DNA from 3 places in the Marinilactibacillus sp. 15R genome. Region 1 is predicted to be linked to each of the others. Evidence: predicted binding sites of a transcription regulator. Region 1 holds the regulator's gene; each other region holds the start of a gene.

Region 1 (7,417 bases):
CCTTTTATCAAAGATTTACTAGCAGGATTTGGGCTGCAATCGTATCAATTAGTAAACTATGAAGCAGACGATATAATCGGAACACTCAGCAAACAAGCTGAAGCTGAGGGATATGATGTAGTCATACTTACTGGAGACCGAGATCTTACACAGTTGGCTTCTGAGAAAGTTAGAGTAGATATTACGAAAAAAGGGGTAAGTGATCTCAAAGAATTTACAGCAGATTCGGTTATGGAAGAAATGGGAATCGAACCTAAACAAATCATCGATATGAAAGGGTTAGCTGGAGATGCTTCAGATAATATCCCAGGTGTATCAAATATTGGTGAGAAAACAGCTCTCAAGTTATTGAAAGAGTATCACTCTATCGAAGAACTTTATGAAAATATAGATGGAATGAAACAGTCTAAACGAAAAGAAAATCTAATCAATGAAAAAGAAACGGCCTTCTTAAGCAAAAAGCTTGCTACGATCGATATAAAAGCACCAATCAAGATAGCGGTACAAGACTTGGATTATACAGGAATGAATATGGAAAAGCTTATTTCATTTTATAAAGAAATGGATTTTCAGTCCCATTTGAATAAGTTAGATACAGAAGAATATATGGAACAGTTAGCAGAAGAAGTTGAAAAAATTGACTATGAATATGTAAAAGAAATAAAGCCTGATATGTTTAAAACTGATATGGCACTTTATATTGAAATGTTAGGAGATAATTATCATCATTCAGAGATCGTTTCTGTTGGCTGGGGAAATGATCAGAAAATTTATGTTGCAGAACCTTCTACAGCCTTCCAGTCTGAAATCTTTAAAAAATGGATCGAATCCGAAGAAATCAGCAAAACGCTTTATGATGCTAAAAGAACTTATGTAGCACTGAACAGGAAAGGTGCAAAACTGAATGGAGCAACGTTTGATATATTATTAGCTTCATATCTACTTACTGCAGAAGATAGTAGTAGTGGGGATGTTGCTGATATAGCAAATAAACACGGTTATAAAGGATTGTCACCTGATGAAGTTGTTTATGGGAAAGGGAAAAAGAAACAGGTTCCTGAAAATCTTGAATTAATGCGAGACCACATCGCCCATAAAGTTCGTGCGATTTACTCATTATCAAATCAGATGAATGAACAGCTAGTAGAAAACGAACAAGAGAATTTATTGAAAGAAATGGAAATTCCATTAGCAATCGTCTTAGCAGAAATGGAAATTCAAGGAATCACTGTAGATGCAAAACGTCTTGAGAAAATGAAAGCAGAATTTGCTGAAACTTTAAATACGATTGAAACAAGAATCTATCAAGAAGCAGGAGAAGAATTTAATATTAATTCTCCTAAGCAGTTAGGAATTGTATTATTTGAAAAAATGGGTTATCCCGTCATAAAAAAAACAAAGACAGGCTATTCTACGGCTCAAGATGTTTTGGAAAAATTAAAGGATCAAGCTCCGATAGTAGAATTTATTCTACAATATAGACAGATTGCTAAGATACAATCCACTTATATTGAAGGATTGCTCAAAGTAATCAACACTGAAACGAAAAGAATCCATACACGTTATTTACAGACTGTAGCTAGAACTGGAAGACTAAGTTCAGTCGATCCAAATTTACAGAATATTCCGGTTAGATTAGAAGAAGGACGTAAAATTAGAGAAGCTTTTATTCCTAGAAAAGAAGGATGGAAAATTTTTGCTTCTGATTATTCTCAAATAGAACTACGTGTTTTAGCACACATTTCTGACGATGAGCATTTAAAACAAGCATTTATAGATGAACAGGATATTCATACTAGTACAGCTATGAGAGTATTTGACTTGGAAGATTCTAGCAAAGTAACAGCTAATATGAGAAGAGACGCTAAAGCAGTTAACTTTGGTATTGTATACGGAATTAGTGACTATGGTCTTTCACAGAGTCTGAACATTACCCGAAAAGAAGCACAAGAATATATTGACACGTATTTCAATCGTTTTCCAGGAGTTAAATCGTTCATCGATGATATTATTAGGGAAGCAAAAGATAAAGGATTTGTTGAAACATTATTTCACCGAAGACGTTATCTTCCAGATATCAATTCAAGAAACTTTAATTTAAGAACTTTTGCAGAGCGGACAGCTATGAACACACCAATACAAGGAAGCGCTGCAGATATTTTGAAAGTAGCAATGATCGATATGGCTAAGCGAATTAAAGATGAAGGCATGGAAGCGACTATGCTCCTTCAAGTACATGATGAACTGATTTTTGAAGCACCAGAAGAAGAAATTCCAGTGCTGGAAAAACTTGTTAAAGAAGTAATGGAAAATGCAGTTGAACTATCGGTTCCTTTAAAAGTTGAAAGTAGTTGGGGTAAAAGTTGGTATGAAGCAAAATAAAAAATATTAAGACTAAGAAGCGGGAATTTTCTCGCTTTTTTGCCTGTATAAAGGGAAAATGAAAGGAAGAAACAAGTGCCTGAATTACCAGAAGTAGAAAGCGTTAGAAGAGGTCTTGAACGTTTATTAAAAGGCAAGCAAATCACTGAAGTTATTGTTTTTTGGGAACGGATTATAGCAGAACCTAAAGAGATCAGTGAGTTTAAAAAAGATATACAAGGTCAAAAAATTCATTCCATTGATCGTAGAGGTAAATTTTTGTTATTTAACCTAACAGATTTTGTTCTAATTTCTCATCTTAGAATGGAAGGTAAATATAGACTTGAAAAAAAAGATACGCCTATCTCAAAGTATACGCATGTTATTTTCAAGTTGGATAGTGGAGAAGAATTGAGATATTTGGATGTAAGAAAATTTGGAAGAATGTCTCTGGTCTCTCACGAAGTAGTTTTTAAGCATCCTTCATTGATTAAACTAGGACCAGAACCGATAAAAGAAGCTTTGACAATTGAAACCTTGGGTCAGGAATTGAAAAAAAGAAAAAAGGCGATAAAAGCTACACTATTAGATCAATCTGTTATAGCCGGAATTGGTAATATATACGCAGATGAAATTTTGTTCGATGCAAAAATAAATCCCTCTCGTATAACCAATACGCTCTCGGAAGTAGAAATATCCAGATTGACTCATTCAGTTTTAAAAGTTATAGATAAAGCAGTGAAAGCTGGAGGAACAACGATTCGCACGTATGAAAATGTTTTTGGAGAATTAGGAACCTATCAGACTAGTCTTAAGGTATATGGTAGAACAGGTCTAGAATGTGTTAGGTGTCAAACAATCATTGAAAAAACAAAAATTGCCCAAAGAGGAACGCATTTTTGTCCTAATTGTCAGAAAATGCCAAGTGAAAGATAAGTAGCTTATGTTAAAACCAATTTACACAAAAGGAAGAGGATAATGACACATATATTAGGACTAACAGGCGGAATAGCTAGTGGAAAATCAACGGTCAGCCAGATTTTCAAAAAGTATAACTTTAAAATTGTGGATGCTGATGTTGGAGCAAGAAAAATTTTAGATCCTGGAACTAAGGGTTTAGAAGAAGTAGTCAAAATTTTTGGAGAGCAGATACTTTTAGAATCTGGATACCTTGATAGAGTTAAATTAGGTCAGATCATATTTAATGATGCGAAAAAAAGAAATCAATTAGATCAATGTCTAGTCCATCATATTCGAGAATGGATTGTATCAGAAAAAAATAAGTTAATTGATCAAAATGAATCTTTGATTATTTTAGATATCCCTTTATTGATTGAAGCCCATTATGAAAATGAAGTAGATGAAATAATGGTTGTAGCTGTCAATGAGGAAACTCAGTTGAAAAGGTTAATGAAACGAAATGACTTTACACCAGAAGAAGCAAAAATGAGAATTGCGTCTCAAATACCTTTATCCGAGAAAATCAAAATGGCAGACATTGTTATTTATAATGAAGGAACAATAGAGGAAACCGAAGCACAAGTCGTTAAGTGGCTCATTAGTAAAGGGTATTACAGCGAATAAAGCTATGGTATAATAAATATAACTAAAAATCAGATAGATTATAAGAAAAGGACTGATGATTGTGCAATGTCCTCGCTGCCAAAATAACGGAAGTAGAGTCGTTGATAGTCGACCTGCTGATGATAATAAAGCTATTCGTAGACGTCGAGAATGCGAGAAATGCGGATTCCGATTTACAACATTTGAGAGACTAGAACAACCACCTATACTGGTTGTCAAGAAAAATGGAACACGTGAAGAATTTAGCCGTGAAAAGCTGTTGCGTGGTTTGAGAAGAGCTTTTGAAAAGCGTCCTGTTACTGCTGAAGAACAAGAAAGAATTGTTAATCGTGTAGAATACAAAATCAGAGATCATGGTGATAGTGAAATACGTTCAACGAAAATCGGTGAGTATGTAATGGAAGAATTAGCTGATTTAGATGATGTTGCATATATAAGATTTGCTAGTGTATACAGACAATTCAAAGACATAGAAGTATTTATGAAAGAAATGCAGGAATTAGAAAAAAAACGAAAAGATCACTAAATGGATAAAACTAACTGGAATGAAAGGGGAATGAAAAAGTGAATTATCCATGGCAGCATGTAAAACCAAAAGATTATTTTTTATTAAGACAGTCTCATCCCCTTTCTGACCAGGATGTCAGAGTGTTAACAACTATATATCAGCCTCTGATCGGTAACGCTGCATATGCACTTTATATGCTCTTAAAAGAGTCTTTACAAAGTAGTGCGGAGTGGACTAGTGGAAAACCGTTATCAGAGTTGTTGACTATACTTGATATGGGTATACCTGAATTGTATCAGGCACGAGTTCGCTTGGAAGGCCTTGGATTGTTGAATGTCTATAAAAGCAAGAAAGAATCAGATCAGTATTTACTTGAATTAAAGCCTCCATTAACAGCTGCTCAATTTTTCAATGATCATATGATGAAACTGATTTTGTTTGAAAAAGTTGGAGAAAAAATGTTTAAAGACATCAGAGAACAGTTTACCAGCAGAGAACCACTTGAAGAAGAGTTTGAAGAGATTACTAAATCTTTTTTAGATGTGTATCATTTCAATATTCAAAAGCATAATCAGCTGACTGCAGCTGATCTGGAAAATAATTTCACTGAAGCTAATTCATTCTCTGCAGCTAAAGAAGTAGTTAAACAAAGTGATTTCGACTGGTCCTTCTTTATTGAAGGATTGAATAGTCATTTTATTGATAAAAAGTCGATTAATAAAGAAATCAAAGAACTGATTCTTTCGTTACATGAAATGTATGGATTGAATGAAATGGAACTTCAAAAATACGTACTTCAAGCAACTGATATAGAATCTTCAATTGTAAATAAAAATAAGTTGTCTCAAGAGGTTCAGCAAGACTTCCATCGAAAACAAGCAAATAAAGTACAATTAACTGATAATATTGATCAAACGATAAAGGCAGAACAAACAAAACAAACTAATCGTCGCTATCGTTTGAGTCAAACTGGTTTTAATGATCATGAGATTGAAGTAATTCTGCATGCTGAAGAAGTGAAGCCAGGAGAATATCTTAGTTCAATCAAATCGCAGAAGGGCGGATTTGTTTCAAGTAATGAACTTTATGTAATTAAAGAGTTGGTAGAACACTCTTCTCTTCCGACATCGGTTATCAATATCTTGATTAATTATGTTTTAATCGGGAAAAATGCTCCAGTATTAGAAAAGAGTCTGGCACTTAAAGTGGCTAATGATTGGGCGATTAGCGGCATAGCCTCACCTGAAGATGCACTGCAGAAAGTAAAACAATTGTATACTCAAACCAGAGAAGCTAAGCGTACAAGACAAAACACTTATGCGTCACAATCTAAAAGTAAAAAAACTTACATCAAAAATGAGACTTTACCTGAATGGGCTACAGAAGAAAATAAAGGCGAAGAAGTCGATAAAGAGAAACAAGAAGAATTCAGGAAACGATTGGAACGTATCCGTAACCGTAAGAAAGGCGGTGGTGAGTAGTGGAAAGTATTCGCAAACAGTTAGATAGCATGATGAATTCAAACAAAATGACTGAAAGATACGAAGAAATCATTCGCAATGAGGTTTTTAAAGATCCAGATGTAAGAAAATTCTTAGCGGAAAATAGTGAAATCCTTGATAAAGAAGCTATTGAGCGAAGTGCAGCTAAGCTCTATGAATTTGTGGTTGAAAAAAAGAAAGCTGCCGCTCAAAGTGGAGAACTCATGCCGGGGTATGTTCCGAAACTTTTAATAAATAATAAGCGTATAGATGTGACATATGAACCTTCTACTGATTTGACAAATCGTCAGAAACAAACAGCGATCAATAAAAGGATTCACTCTATGTATATGCCAAAAGACATAAAAAATTTCAGTATTGATCATTTTGAGAGTACTCCTGGCAGAAATGAGGCTGTGGAAAGAGCGTACGACTTTATTGATCAGTATCTTGAAAATCCGGATGAATTCCAACAAGGTCTTTATCTATATGGAAAGTTTGGTGTAGGCAAGACTTTCCTGCTTGGAGCGATTGCACATGAACTTTCTGAACAGGGATATCCTTCTACGTTGGTACACTTTCCTAGTTTTGCTGTTGAAATGAAAAACTCTATAGGACAAAATACAACAGAAGAAAAGCTGACGGTCTTCAAAAAGGCAAAAATCTTAATGATTGATGATATAGGAGCTGATTCAATGTCAAGTTGGATCCGTGACGATATTTTAGGGGTTATATTACAATATAGAATGCAAGAACAACTTCCAACTTTTTTCTCATCTAATTTTGATATGGCTCATTTAGAAAATGAGCATTTCAGAGTAACACAGCGTGGAGAAAATGAGCCACTGAAAGCGAAAAGAATTATGGAACGTATTAAGTTTCTATCAAAAGAAGTAGAGATGACTGGTGATAATAGAAGACATTCTTAAAATAAAAAAGTATTGAAAGAATGAAAGAAGCGTGTTATTCTACTATTAATCAAATTTTATAAAGCTTAGAGAAAGATACCTTTTTAGGAATTTATTACCAAGAGAGGAAGACAGTAGCTGAAAGTCTTCTATAATAAACCTGAAATTGACCCCTTTCGAGCGCTGTCTTGAACCAAGTAAAGGCAGACGTTACTCTGCGTTAAAGAGCTGAACGAAGTTAGAAGATAGTATTTCTTATTTTCTATGAAGTTGGGTGGAACCACGTTATAAATCACGTCCCATTGAGTAAGTTTTTCTTATTCAATGGGACTTTTTGTATATTTTAAACTTATAAAACTCATTGAATAAATGAAATCACATTATAACTAGGAGGAAATTCAATGTCAGAAATAACAGTTAAACTACCAGATGGTTCTATAAAAGAAGTAGAATCAGGTGCAACTCCAAAAGATATAGCGAGCAGTATCGCAAAGTCACTTGAAAAAAAGGGACTGGCTGGAAAGTGGAATGGGGAGTTAGTTGATTATAATCAACCTTTAAAGGAAGACGGGGAA
Region 2 (7,417 bases), 1.4 Mb from region 1:
CGTTTGCGAAAGGTAATAAGTTAGCATCAATGATCCAGTCTACTCCAGCTGCCATTGCATTGTTTAATCCCAAAAATACAGGACCAATTGCAAAAAATGCAGCTAATGATAATCCAAATCCGATAATCCCACTTGAAAAGTTATTGACGAGCATCTCAAATCCTGTTGGAATCTTGTCTGAGAAGAAATCATCAAATAGTTTAATTGCATAACCACCCAGCGGACCGGCAACCATTGCACCCAGTAACATTGGTGCATCAGGTGCACCCATAATGACACCCATCGCTGTGATAACCCCTACGACTGCTCCTCTTTGACCATGAACCATACTCCCGCCTTGATAAGCGATTAATATCGGAATCAAGAATTTAATGATCGGGTCTACCATTGTTGCTAGACTTTCATTGGGTAAGAAACCATCCGGAATAAATAATGCTGTAAGAATTCCCCAAGCGATCAGCGCTCCAATATTCGGCATGATCATACCACTTAGATAAGAACCTAAGCGTTGAATAAATGCTTTTCCACCTCTACTCTTTGTTTCTTGCATGTTATACTCTCCTTTATTATTGGTTTATTTATTGCTCAACCTTATGCCCATATTGTAAGCGCTACGCTTACTTAATACTAGTCATACTAGTACTGACTTTGTCAAAGATTTATTGACAAGATTTATTTTATGGACCTTACTATTAAACAAGGGTTAGCAAAAAATCTTTATTTATCAAAGAGTTAACTGCTAATGACTTCATTTTATTAAGTCTAGGTTCTTTTGCTTAAGAAAGTTAAGTAAATCTCTCTATAACCAAGCCTGCAAATAGCAAGTATACCAATTTTATTATCTTATTAGTTTAAAGTTTGACAACAGGCTTAAATGGTTATAATATTGTCATGCATCAAGATTATATTTTTAAAAAACAGTATATACCAATTACGTTTTGGTCTATACCTCAAAAAATTATTGAAAGTAGGAAAGCATATGTGTGGAATTGTAGGATATATTGGAAATAAAGATGTGAAGGAAATTTTATTAAGCGGTTTAGATACACTAGAATACCGGGGATATGATTCTGCGGGTATCTATATTACAGATGAAGCTAATCAAGGTCATTTATTTAAAGAAAAGGGACGTATTGCTGCTTTACGTGATAAAGTAGATAACTCAATCAGCGCCTTCTCTGGTATTGGCCATACACGCTGGGCTACTCATGGTATTCCTAGTGTAGAAAACGCACATCCTCATCAATCAACCAGTGGTCGTTTCACTATTGTACATAATGGTGTAATCGAAAACTTTGAAGAAGTAAAAGATGCTTATTTGGCGGATGTACATTTCCATAGCACTACAGACACAGAAGTAATCGTTCAATTAATTGCCTGGTTTGTAGAATCCGAAGAACTAGACACCATTGATGCATTTAAAAAAGCAATCGTTACCTTAAAGGGTTCTTATGCTTTAGCTTTAGTTGATAACGAAAATCCTGATACTTTATATGCTGCTAAAAACAAATCTCCTCTATTACTAGGTACTGGTGAAGGTTTCAATGTTATTTCTTCTGATGCAATGGCAATGGTTCGCGAAACAAGTCAATTCATAGAGTTGATGGATGGAGAAGTAGCTACTTTAACAAAAGATTCTATCAAGATAGAAGACCTCGCAGGTGAAACCATTGAACGTGACAGCTATACTGCTCATATTGATGCAAATGATCTGGGTAAAGGAACTTACCCATACTATATGATCAAAGAAATCGATGAACAACCAGCTGTCATGCGTAAACTGGTTCAACAATACCAGAATGAAGATGGCAACTTAGAAATCAATGAAGATATACTAGCAGAAGTTAAAGAAAGTGACCGTGTTTATATCGTAGCATGTGGAACTAGTTATAACGCTGGTTGGGTCGGCAAACAACTGATTGAACGTATAACCGGCACTCCTGCTGAAGTTCATTTGGCAAGTGAGTTTGCGTACAACACCCCATTACTGACGAAGAAACCATTCTTTATCTTCCTATCTCAATCAGGAGAAACAGCAGACAGCCGTCAAGTACTAGTTCAAGTTAATAAAGCAGGTTATCCTTCATTGACACTTACAAATGTCCCTGGTTCAACATTGTCTCGTGAAGCTAAGTATACCTTATTGTTACACGCTGGTCCTGAAATCGCAGTTGCTTCTACTAAAGCCTATACTGCTCAAATTGCTGTTCTTGCTATCCTAGCAGAATGTGTAGCTAAATTTAACGGTGTAGATTCTCCATTAGATGTAGCCCATGAACTAGGAATCATCGCAAATGCTATTGAAACAGTCATTGACGATCATGAAGTTTTCGAACATTTGTCTGTTACTCACTTGAGCACTAGTAAGAATGCGTTTTATATTGGTCGAGGAATCGACTACTATGTAGTAATGGAAGCTGCTTTGAAACTCAAAGAGGTTTCTTATGTTCAAGCTGAAGGTTGGGCATCAGGAGAATTAAAACATGGAACGATTGCATTGATTGAAGATAACACACCTGTCATTTCAATTATTACTGATGAAGTTTCTGGACCACATACTCGCGGTAACGCCCATGAAGTCATTTCTCGTGGTGCAAACAGTATGATTATTTCTATGGAGGGCTTAGACCGCCAAGAGGATGCTTATGTCCTTCCAAAAGTGCATGATCTATTGACTCCACTAATCAGCGTTATTCCTACACAGTTGATTGCTTACTATACAGCATTGCACCGTGGAAACGATGTTGATAAACCTCGTAATTTGGCAAAATCAGTAACCGTTGAATAATCATCAATCTAGATAGAACAAAAAAATTAAAAAGAACCGAGAGTGCATTTTATAATGCTTCTCGGTTCTTTTCATTTGTTCTTAATAAAAAAATTGTTCATATAATTATTTACAGAACCTACTATTATAAAATATAATTCTTCCTTCGCTGTCAAGCGATGTCAATGGGAAATCTTTATTATTACAAAAATTTAATAAAATAGCATATATTGTGTACTGAGTAATTATTTGATACTATATATAGTGTCAAAAACAAAATGAAAGGAAGCTATATAATGGAATTTTTACCCACATCTTACGTAGAAGAATACGTAGCGCAACATTCTAATCCGCTTAATGAACTTGGAGAATTTGTTTACAGCCGTACCTACTCAAGGTGGCTCGAAGATAAAGGTCGCAGAGAATATTGGCATGAAACAGCAAAACGCGCTATCGAATACAATATGGCACTTGAATATAAGCATTTAAAAAAAATTGGGTATTCTACTGATCTTGAATCAATGCGCAAAGAAGCAAAAGAGCTTTTTGAATCAATCTATAATACGAAACAATTCCCTTCAGGCAGAACCTTGTGGCTTGGGAATGCCAATGAAAAAGTAAATGAAAATTTTGCTTTAGGTAATTTTAACTGCTCTTTCTTATCTATTGAAAAATGGGAAGATTTAGGTGAACTCTTCTATCTCTTACTCGTAGGAACCGGCGTAGGATTTAAGTCACGCAAGAAAATGGCCCAAAAGATGGATCCAATTCGCACTAACACCTCCCTCTTACATTCTGAGTACCGACCTGTCCCCGTAGAGGAACGCTTAGAACATACACAAACAGTAAAAATGGAAAATGGCTATGCAAAAATTTACGTTGGAGATTCCAAGGAAGGATGGGTTGAATCTCTTACTCAGTATCTAGATTTACTAATAAAAAAAGAAAACGAAGATATTCATACAGTTAAAATCAGCTATAACAGTGTGCGACCTGAAGGTGAGCGCTTAAAGACGTTTGGTGGAACAGCATCAGGACCTGCACCGCTGAAAGAAATGTTTGAAGGCATTAATAAAGTACTTAAAAATGAAATTGATCCGTATCTAGATCCAATTGAAATTGACGACAAAGGCTACGGCAAGGTTCGTCCGGTCCATATTTTAGACATCGGTAATTTGATCGGCGCAAATGTTGTTGTTGGCGGAGTGAGAAGAACAGCAGAAATATTCTTGTTTGATGCAGATGATCATGAATCTATGTTTGCTAAATATGGTATAAACGGTATCTGGACTGAAGAGCAACTGGAACACCATAAAAACATTGGCAATCTCTTGGAAAAAGCAAAAATCAAGCCTCGTTGGTTCGATAACTTGAAAGCAGTGGGCGATCGTCGTGAAGGTTTGGATCACCGTCGCATGAGTAACAACTCCATTGCTTTTGAGAAAAAACCATCTCGGGACTTCTTACATCTTGTATTTGAAATGATGCAGCTCGAAGGAGAGCCAGGTTTCTTCAATATGGAAGAAGCTCGTCGTCGTCGCCCTAATGCTGAAGGCGTCAATCCTTGCGGCGAAATCATTTTGGATTCTAAAGGGGTATGTAACTTGACCACAATCAATGTCAAAGCTTTTGTACAAGAAAATGAAGACGGAACCTACCGTCTCGACTTGGACAATTTAAAGCGCGCTCAAGAGCTCTCTGCTCGCATTGGCCTGCGTATGACTTTAACTCCTTTGGAAATCGATTCATGGAATGACATACAACAACGTGATCGACTCATCGGTACATCTGTAACTGGCTGGAAAGATGCGCTTGCGCTCGTTAACGCTACTGAAGAAGACGAAGTCAAATGGATGAACATTCTGCGTGATGCTTCTCGAAATGCAGCAGATGAATACGCCAAAGCTTTGCGTGTCAATGCTCCCTTACTAGCGACAACTGTTAAACCTGAAGGAACGTTATCACAAGTTGCTGGTGGCGTCTCTCCTGGTGTTCATATGAGCCACAGTCCGTATTATATCCGTCGTATCCGCATCACCGCTACTGACCCACTTGTTAAAGTCGCTAAAGAACTTGGTTGGAAAATTCATGCAGAAATCGGTACAGCAAATATTTATGATCAAAACGAATTGGCTAAAGAGCATGTTATTGCGCAAGCAAGAACTGTAGTAATAGATTTCCCTATCGCTAGTGGCTCAAAGCGTACAAAAGAAGATACGACGGTCGACGAACAGTTTGATACCTACTTCCGATTCCAGAAAGAATACGTGGAGCACAATGCCTCCAATACAATTGACGTTAAACCCGGTGAATGGGCTCAGGCAGAAAAGCGTGTTTGGGATGGCTGGGATAAATTTGTCGGCGTCTCATTCCTAAGCCACGACGGCGGAACTTATACTTTGGCTCCTTATGAAGCCTGTACAGAGAAAGAATACGAACAGCTCAAATCATCTATGAAACCTTTTGATACAACCCTGCTCCATCAGTTTGAGCGTAATGAAACAAATGCTGATTTGGATAATATGGAAGCTTGCTCATCAGGCGTTTGTCCAATCAGATAAAAAAGCAGCAGGGTAAGAAGGATAGAGAAAATAAAACTTGAATTGTATTCGCACTTTTGTCTTGTAAATTTATGCTAGATTCTTAGATCTATTATATGGACTAGTGGTTTATCTTGTTTAGACTCCGTTCTTCGTTTGGAATATTTTTATTCTGTGCTATTTATCAGGACTGCTTGTAAATTTTATATATGCTAAGGGAAATATTAGTTTCTCTGCACTTTTATATCCAAATAGTAATACACATATTTAATCGTTCTGATTCAAAATCAATTTAAATATGTGTTGAAAAATAAAGGAGTATTTTTATGAAAAAGAAAACAACTATCTTACTGTCTACTGCAACAGCACTCATAGCTCTTGCATTTATTTTATGGATTATAGGGCGAAACAACGTCCCAAATTCTAATTCTGAAAAAGCCACTGAAGTAACAGTCCAAATTTATGCGAACGAAGAAGAATTGGCAAATGACTCGCTATCTGTTTCGGCGGACACGACCTTGATGGATGCTATGGAAGAAAATTATGAGCTTACAGTTTCGGGTGATGGTTTTGTTGAAGCTATTGAAGGCATTGAACAAAGTGTTGACAATAATGAGTTTTGGGTCTTTGAGGCTAATGATGAAATGGTAACTGAGCCAGCAGAAGAATTCATTCTTGAAGATGGAGATACGATTTCATGGGAATTGATGGAATTTTAAATACTACGCGAATTTTATAATTAAACTAGAAAAAGATATTTGAAAAACCACACGTGTTCCCTTAAAGTAGTTTGTACCACCAAATCTACAAGGAAGAAGGAACACGTATGGCTCACAAACAGTTTACCATGGATGATATCATCCTCATAGAAAAATATTATTTGGCAGATGTAACGACTTCTAGAATTATTGAGATCATGGGCAAAAAACAGCCGGTTTATGATGTGATCAATTTCTTTAAGACTGGGAAAAATTCAAAAGAATTCTGGGAACAGAGAAAGACAAAACAATCGCGTTGTGGTCGTAAACGTTTAAAACTTTCTGTTGAAGAAGACGGTCATGTCGAACATCTGCTTCGTCAAAAGTGGTCACTTGATATGATCGCCAATCACCATAAAGCAGATAGTACCTTTCTTGCTTTTTCTATGGGGGCTACTACTCTTTATCGCCGGGCAAGAGAAGGGATGTTTGATAAACACCTTCTTCCAATGAAAGGAAAACGCAAACCTAATGGGCACAAGGAGAAACGCGGAAAACAAGCCTTCACTCGGAATATTGCTCAACGAAAAATTGACCACCCTAATGTAGAGAAAGAATTCGGTCATCTTGAAGGCGACACGATCGTTGGATTGAAGCACAAAAGTGCAGTCGTTACTTTTGCAGAGCCCTTGTCTAAGATGATTTTCACATTCAAACCGGCGAGTCGCAAAGCCAAAGATGTAGGAATGGTCATCACTGACTGGCTCAATCATTTACCGGCACATTTCTTTAAATCACTCACCTTTGATTGTGGAAAAGAGTTTTCAAACTGGAAAGATATTTCTAACGCGAACGATATTGATATCTATTTTTGTGACCCTGGAACTCCTTCACAACGGCCATTGAATGAAAATTCAAATGGTATTCTTCGAAGGAACGGACTGCCCAAAGAAATGGATTTTAACAAGATAAGTGAAACATTTATTCAATCCATGTCTGATGAGAGGAATCGAATTCCAAGACGGTCTCTCGGGTTCAAGACACCCATGCAAGTATTCGTAGAAGAAATTCACAATAATTTGGGACAAGCTATTTCTCTTGCCTCCCTCCAGAAATGGGCGGAAAGAACATTTTGTCCGTCAGCTGTGTAATCTAACACAGCGAGTCAGCGACTACAAGAGAAGAGCACTCTTTCCGTCACTGACACGCCGTGTTTTAACGTTTACGCCGACCGACAGAAATGACTTTCCTTATACTTGCATTTATTCATAAAGGGAACATGAAGGAGTATAAATATTTTCTAGTTTAATTTGACAAATGACACTATTAAAAAAGTAAAAATCGGCAATCACTCCACCTTATAATTTCACCCAGTACACAAAGAAAATATAGCAAAGATAGCTAGCTGCCTG
Region 3 (7,417 bases), 1.3 Mb from region 1:
TCTCAATTATTTTGTTCCTTTGGTTGTTTTTTCACAAACACTATCAAAAGTATATCCTGCTTAAAATCATAAGCAGGAAATACTTTTCAGTTAACACGATCAATCTAATACCATTTAACGTAGTCTTCATCTTCCATAGTTTCAACCATTCCCAGTAGATAGCCATTCCCTACTTGAGAGAAGAAATCATGATTGCTGGTTCCTGTGGAAATTCCATTCATTATAATGGGATCAACGTCTTCTGATGTATCTGGAAACAAGGGATCAAAACCTAAATTCTGTAAGGCCTTATTGGCGTTGTATCTTAAGAATACCCCAACACGTTCTGTCCAGCCAATTGCACCGTATAGATACTCTGTATATTCCATTTCGTTCTCATATAGCTTGAATAATAATTCATATGTCCAGTTTTTTAATTCTTCTTGTTCAGGTTCAGATAATTGATTATAGCCAATCTGAAACTTATATCCAATGTATGTGCCGTGTACTGACTCATCTCTTAGGATCAGCTTGATAATCTCAGCTACGTTTGTCATTTTACTGTTCCCCAAATAATGAAGTGGTGCAAAGAATCCAGAATAAAACAAGAATGATTCCAAAAAAACACTAGCAACTTTTTTCTGTAAATTTGTACCTTCTTGATAAATCGCATTGATAATTTGAGCTTTTTTCTGAAGCATTTCATTTGAATGTGTCCATTCAAAAATTTGATCAATCTCAGATTTAGTGTTTAATGTGCTAAAAATCGCACTATAGCTTTTTGCGTGCATAGATTCCATGAACTCAATATTATTATATACTGCTTCTTCATGTTGAGTACGAATACTCTTCTTCAATGCTTCGATCCCATCCTGAGATTGTAAAGTATCTAGTAATGTTAATCCTCCGAATACTTTAGCAATCATATCTTTCTCATCAAAAGATAACTTTTGCCAGTCACTCAAATCATTGGACAATGGAATACGAGTATCAGTCCAGAATTGTTCTACCAATTTTTCCCATGTCAGTTTATCAACCATATCTTCGATCTGATTCCAGTTAATGGCTTTATACGTTTCAGTCATTTTATTCTCCTTGTCCATATCCTTTGCTCTGTCTGAGTCATTTACAGCATACAAGGAAATCCCTATAAAAGAACAATATAGCTTTTCAGGGATTTACTCCTGTACGTTTTGACGTGACTTATATCGTGCAGCTTTCACATGCATTTGATCCGATTTCTTCTGCATCGTCCGTAAACGTACGAACATAGTAGATAGACTTAATCCCTTTTTTATGGGCGTAGTGTCTTAAAATATTCAAATCACGCGTTGTCTGTTTTGTTGTCTTGCCTGCTTTCCATTCATAAATACCTGCTGGAATTTCTGACCTCATGAACAAAGTCAAACTCATTCCCTGGTCCACATGTTTTTGAGCTGCAGCATAGATATCAATGACTTTACGCATGTCCATATCATAAGCACTCTTATAATAAGGCATCGTTTCATTTGATAAGTATGGTGCTGGGTAATAAGTTTTACCAGTCAGTTTTTCTTGACGTTCTTCTACTAAACGGGTGATAGGATGAATACTAGCAGATGTTTCATTCACATAACTGATTGACCCTGTTGGAGCAACAGCCATGCGGTATTGGTGATATAATCCGGATTCCTGGACAGATTCTTTAAGTGTATCCCAGTCAGATGATGTTGGAATACTGATACCACGTTCTTCAAAAATTGCTGCAACTTTCTCTGAAGCAAAATTAAAATCTTCTTTTGTATAGTTATCAAAGTAAGTCCCATTTGCATAATCCGATTTATCAAAATCATAAAATACCTGATTACGCTCTTTTGCAATCTTATTGCTGGCTTTCAATGTATAATAGTTCAGCAGCAAAAAGTACGCATCTGTAAACTCTACTGATTCAGGTGATCCGTAATGCATTTGATTTAGTGCAAAAAATGTATGCAGTCCCATGGCTCCTAAACCAATCGTATGATATCTATCATTTCCATTTTTCACAGAAGGAACAGCTTCGATATTTGAGCGATCTGTGACATAGGTCAATGCACGTACCATTGTATCCACTGAACCCTCGAAATCTGGAGTAGTCATCAAATTCACTACATTTGTCGACCCCAAATTACAGCTAATATCAGTACCAAGAGATTCATATTCTTGATTATCTTTGATTATAGATGGTTCTTGTATTTGCAGTACTTCACTACACAAGTTACTCATTGTAATTGTACCGTATACCGGATTCGCCTTGTTCGCTGTATCAATATTGATTACATATGGATAACCAGATTCCTGTTGCAGCTTGGAGATTTCATTTTCTAGCTCACGAGCTTTGATTTTAGTTTTCTTGATTTCGGGATTTGCGACCATATTGTCGTATTCTTTAGAAATATCTACATAAGCAAATGGTTCACCATAGATTCTTTCTACATCATATGGGCTAAATAGATACATATCTTCATTGCGAGCAGCCAAATCGTAGAATTTATCTGGTACCACGACGCCTAGAGAAAGGGTTTTAACGCGAACTTTTTCATCCGCATTTTCCTTTTTAGTTGATAGAAAACTCATAATGTCCGGATGGAATAAATTCAGATATACTGCACCAGCACCATTTCTTTGTCCTAACTGGTTGGAATAACTAAAGCTGTCTTCCAGCAACTTCATAACCGGTAAAACACCGCTGGATGCATTTTCGATTTTTTTGATTGGATCTCCGGCAGCTCTAAGGTTCGTCAAGTTGACCCCGACACCTCCACCAATACGAGACAATTGAAGTGCTGAATTGATCGCACGACCGATACTATTCATATCATCTGTCGTCTGAATCAGGAAACAAGAAACTAATTCTCCACGTCGTTTTCTTCCAGCGTTCAAGAAAGTCGGTGTCGCTGGCTGATAACGCTGATGAATGATTTCGTCTGCAATCTTTCTTGCAAGTGTTTCATCCCCATTTGCTAAATACAGAGCATTAAAGCCGATACGATCTTCAAATCTTTCTAGGAATCGATTACCATCATTTGTTTTAAGCGCATATTGAGTATAGAACTTATACGCAGACATAAATGAACGAAAACGGAATTTCTGATTATATAAATCTTCAAATAATTCAGTGATAAATGACCTTGAATATTGAGATAGAAAAGGTTCTTCAATAAAATCATGTTCAATCAGATAATCAATTTTTTCATTGATACTATCGAATTTAACAGTATTAGGGTTTACATGTTCAATAAAGTAAGCTCTAACCGCTTCTCGGTCTTTATGAAGCGGAATTTGATTATTTACTGGTCGATTGATTTCATTGTTTAATTGAAAATACGTCACTTCTTTAGGTATTTCTTTTACTGGACTAGTTGAAGCCAAGATCATCCACCGCTTTCTTTAATTTTTTCACGTCTACTTCATTCCCTTGAAATTCAAAGCTGTGAAGCAGAGGCACATTATAATCTTTCGCTAGATCTTTTGCTGTAAAAACAAATAGCTGACCAAAATTAATATTTCCTCCGCCAGCTACTCCTTTTAGAAAAGATTCATTATGTTCTGTCTCAATAAAGTCATTTAGAATTTCCGTCACTTCCTTATCGTATGTAGGAGTAATGACGATGTAAGGCTCATTTATAGTAATGAAAGGATTTGTTGGAGTTATTTCCAACAAATCCATCCCAAGTTTATTTACGAATTTTCTTGTCTGGCCAGTTAAAGAAAGATAAACTACTTTCATGGCACTACGCTAACTGATTCAGCATATCAGGACGAAATCCGTTGAATGCTTCTAGTCCTTCAGCAATAACAACTGGTAAAGAACTAAATCCTAAGCTTTTCACTTCTTCAATTGCTGCTTCATTTTCAGCAATATCTTTAACTTCGTAAGAGATTCCTTTATCTTCTAAATATTTTTTAGTAAAGTTGCATTGCATACAATTAGGTTTTGAATAGACAATAACTGGTTTATTTGACATGATGATTTCCTCCTAAATAAATGAAAATTACTGCGTCGATTTCGTTCGATATCTTTGTGAATTTCTCTGTGAATTAATTTACTTCAGCCAATGAGCTCATCTATATATAGTGATTAGCGCTAACTGTTCGCCATCCTGTTTCAGCGCTAAGCTCGCTTGGTATCGTATCTATTATTTTACATGACTTCAGATTTTTTTCAAGCACAAAACACTGTATGTAGAAAATTAATTTAACGAGAACACAATATGTTGTGTCAAGACACAAAAAGACACTCTCGCTTTTTTTGCTCAATTTAACAAGCAAAACGAGAGTGTACAAGGAGTTGCACTAATAATATACTTTTTTGTTTTTTTCGATAACCACTATATATAGTATCTAAAAAATTATATATTTTTCTGATCCGACTGACTACTTTATTTTCGCTCTCCATAAATAACTTCCAAACAAAATGCGCATGGTTCGTCTCCATCTCTTCTGGAACCATAAAAAAGATTACATACATGAAATCCATCTTCATATATCTTTTCTAGATTCATTCGAGATTTAGTCATTCCCGTATCGCTAATTTGTTTTTCAATGGACTGCTGCTTGATGACTTCAGCTAATCTGTCTCGTAAATGCTGGTTCTCCATACTCAAAGCATGGTTCTCTTCGGTTAACTGAGACAGCTCTTGTTTTACTTGCTTGAGTGTCTTCAGAGTGGCTTCTGCTTGGGATTCCAACTCGGAAAATGTGTCATGTAATTCCTTTTTATTCATTGTACACCACTTTTTCATTTCTACAGATTTCTTCACGTTTGATTTCGACTTGAATATTTTAAACGGTCGAGCAGTTAAAAAATTGAATTGGCGATATAGTATCTTTTAATAGCATAACACGATTAGAATTGAATTGGCAAACACTCAATAAAGAAAAATATAAAATCTCAGTCATTATCTGTATTTATATGCTTACTCTTTTTAAATTTAACTAAAAACTATCTGTAATGCAATATCTTCGAAAACACCTTGGGCTGCTACGTTACTATTTAGCTTCTTTTTTGCTTCAAGTAGTTGTTCTAAAACTTCAATTAGTTTTCTGCTGGATAACTGAGCAGCAAATTGTTTCATATTGGATTCTTGATTCAAAAATGCCAATGTGACTGAATCTGAATACGTCAAATTAAGAAGATCTCGATATATAATAATCAGCAGATCAATAACAAATTGATAAGATTCTCTCTCTTTGACCGTACTCATCAGTTCTGTCTGTACAAAAATAAATGCCTGTTCATCCTGCTTAGCTAAAAGTTTGAACCAATTCCAGACAGTCTTAACTGTATCCTGGAACTCTTCATCATTTGCGAGTTCGATTGCTTTATCAGCATCGTGAGTAACTCTAGAAGTTAAAGAAGCTTGTGACAAAGTCAATCCTCTGGCTTCTAGTTCCCGAATTCTTTTTTCAAGAGACTGGACTGGGAAATGAATGACTTGGCATCTAGAAAGAATGGTCGGCAAAAGTCTCTGCTTTGCTGTAGTTAAAAGCAGTGCTGTTGTTTCACCATCGGGTTCTTCCAGAAATTTCAGCAAACTGTTAGCAGCATTCTGGGTCATCTTTTCAACATCTTCGATAATAAACAACTTTCTTTTACTCTCTACTCCACTTTTAGAAAATTCCGCTTTCAATTCTCTGACTTGCGCTACTTTGATTGATAATCCATCTGGTTTGATTTCAATAATATCTGGATGCTGATGCGTATCAATCCTCTGGCACTGATGGCAAGTGCCGCATGGCTCATTATGCTCAAAATAATTGGGACAAAAAAGAGCTTTTGCGATCCACAATGCCATTTCTTTTTTTCCAGCTCCAGCAACACCTTCAAATAAATAAGCATGCTGTATAGTCTGGTTTTGAATCATTTTAGAAAATAATTCATGGATATTAGCTTGCTTTTTAACAATGGTAGACATTAGACGTCTCCCCTAGCTTTAAAATTGTTGGAATTGTTCGATTGGAAGAACAAATAATGTTGCTCCTCCTACTTCTATATCTACCGGATATGTCAAGTCAGATTCTAATGTAAAATCATAAGAAGGCGGGCTCATCATCGTTTGACTTCTAGTTGAACAATTTTCTTTAATCAGAGCTAATACACTTTCTACTCTACGGTCTTCCACTCCAATTAAAAAAGTTGTATTTCCGGCACGTAGAAACCCTCCTGTAGAAGATAGTTTTGTTGCACGGAAGCCTTTCTCTACAAATTCATCGGCAAGTCTTTTGCTGTCTTGATTTTGAACGATCGCTACTATCAATTTCATGTTTTTCATCCTTCCTTAATCGTTATCTTGATTCTTATACTCTTCTATTGCTGTTTCAAGTGCATCAAGTGCATTCTTGTACACGCTATCCTGGTCCAAGCTTGCATCAATAACACGGAAGCGATTCGGGTCTTTTTCAATTAGTAAATGATAGGCCTTGCTTACTTCTTCATGAAATGTCACAGCTTCTAATTCTAGTCTATCCTGTGTTCTTTTAGATTTTTTGTCCTTAATCCTCTTTAATCCTACTTCTGCATCTACGTCTAGATAAAGGGTAATATCCGGTTTTAGTCCTTCTATCGCAAATTCATTTATAGCCATTACCTTTTCCATGCCAATTCCTCTAGCTTGTCCTTGGTAGGCTATTGAACTGTCAACAAAACGGTCACATAATACAACTTCCCCTCTTGATAAAGCCGGTAGGATTTTCTCTACCACATGCTGTCTACGACTAGCTGCGTAAAGTAATGCTTCTGTTCTAGCATCCATTGCCAAATATGCCGGATTCAAAATAAGCTTGCGAATTTCTTCAGCAATTTCACTGCCTCCAGGCTCACGAGTTACAACAAGAGGATGATTGATCATGGATTGGATGGTCGGAACCAGCCGTTTGACTAAACCAGATTTTCCCGCTCCATCTGGTCCTTCTATTGTAATAAACATACCTGTCACATTTATTTCCTCAATTCTAAAATAATTATCCTATTTAGTTTATTATACGTGAGATTCATCCCTATTGTCTATGGATTTTATAAAAGGATTTTCTCAGAGATTTTTCTATATAAATAAAAAAAGCAAATGTCTATTTCCAGCGACACTTGCTTTTTCATTTAATATTAGTCAACTAATTTCCTTTTATTTTTCTCACTTTTGCCTCTTTGAATAAATAAAAGTATTTTGCCTGAGCTAGTTTGCGTTCTGCTTTAAGTTTTGGATGTTCTTCTACGATAATTTCTTCCATCACTTTAGAATTTTCCCACAGTGCTTTTTGATGTTGCATTAAAGATAAAAGTTTTTCGTCATATTCTTTTCTCAGTTTTGACTTTCTTTTAAACAATCCCATTTCATCTTCTCCTACATATCCCTGCGGCCTTCAACTGCTTTAAGCAGAGTTACTTCATCAGCATATTCTATATCGCTTCCTACTGATAGAC

The links. The regulator NrdR, encoded in region 1, represses ribonucleotide reductase genes. The targets are predictions, from matches to a motif close to ACACNATATATNGTGT.
Region 2: a site for NrdR is predicted at 3,020-3,035, ahead of nrdJ (ribonucleoside-triphosphate reductase, adenosylcobalamin-dependent). Genes of this name have one in related genera too.
Region 3: a site for NrdR is predicted at 4,205-4,220, ahead of nrdH (glutaredoxin-like protein NrdH). Genes of this name have one in related genera too.

What each region holds. Positions count from the first base shown of each region.
Region 1 is NZ_CP017761.1:1,520,088-1,527,504, forward strand. It holds gene polA (DNA polymerase I) at 1-2,382, shown strand, start outside; gene mutM (DNA-formamidopyrimidine glycosylase) at 2,458-3,297, shown strand; gene coaE (dephospho-CoA kinase) at 3,340-3,945, shown strand; gene nrdR (transcriptional regulator NrdR) at 4,007-4,471, shown strand; gene BKP56_RS07555 (replication initiation and membrane attachment family protein) at 4,510-5,934, shown strand; gene dnaI (primosomal protein DnaI) at 5,934-6,863, shown strand; T-box leader at 6,921-7,147, shown strand; gene thrS (threonine--tRNA ligase) at 7,244-7,417, shown strand, end outside.
Region 2 is NZ_CP017761.1:133,595-141,011, forward strand. It holds gene BKP56_RS00605 (PTS mannitol transporter subunit IICB) at 1-550, opposite strand, end outside; gene glmS (glutamine--fructose-6-phosphate transaminase (isomerizing)) at 980-2,788, shown strand; gene nrdJ (ribonucleoside-triphosphate reductase, adenosylcobalamin-dependent) at 3,064-5,328, shown strand; gene BKP56_RS00620 (DUF4430 domain-containing protein) at 5,634-6,026, shown strand; gene BKP56_RS00625 (IS30 family transposase) at 6,134-7,156, shown strand.
Region 3 is NZ_CP017761.1:72,702-80,118, forward strand. It holds gene nrdF (class 1b ribonucleoside-diphosphate reductase subunit beta) at 105-1,064, opposite strand; gene nrdE (class 1b ribonucleoside-diphosphate reductase subunit alpha) at 1,183-3,369, opposite strand; gene nrdI (class Ib ribonucleoside-diphosphate reductase assembly flavoprotein NrdI) at 3,356-3,727, opposite strand; gene nrdH (glutaredoxin-like protein NrdH) at 3,732-3,965, opposite strand; gene BKP56_RS00345 (initiation-control protein YabA) at 4,380-4,724, opposite strand; gene holB (DNA polymerase III subunit delta') at 4,932-5,915, opposite strand; gene BKP56_RS00355 (cyclic-di-AMP receptor) at 5,934-6,263, opposite strand; gene tmk (dTMP kinase) at 6,279-6,935, opposite strand; gene BKP56_RS00365 (YaaL family protein) at 7,108-7,326, opposite strand; gene recR (recombination mediator RecR) at 7,338-7,417, opposite strand, start outside.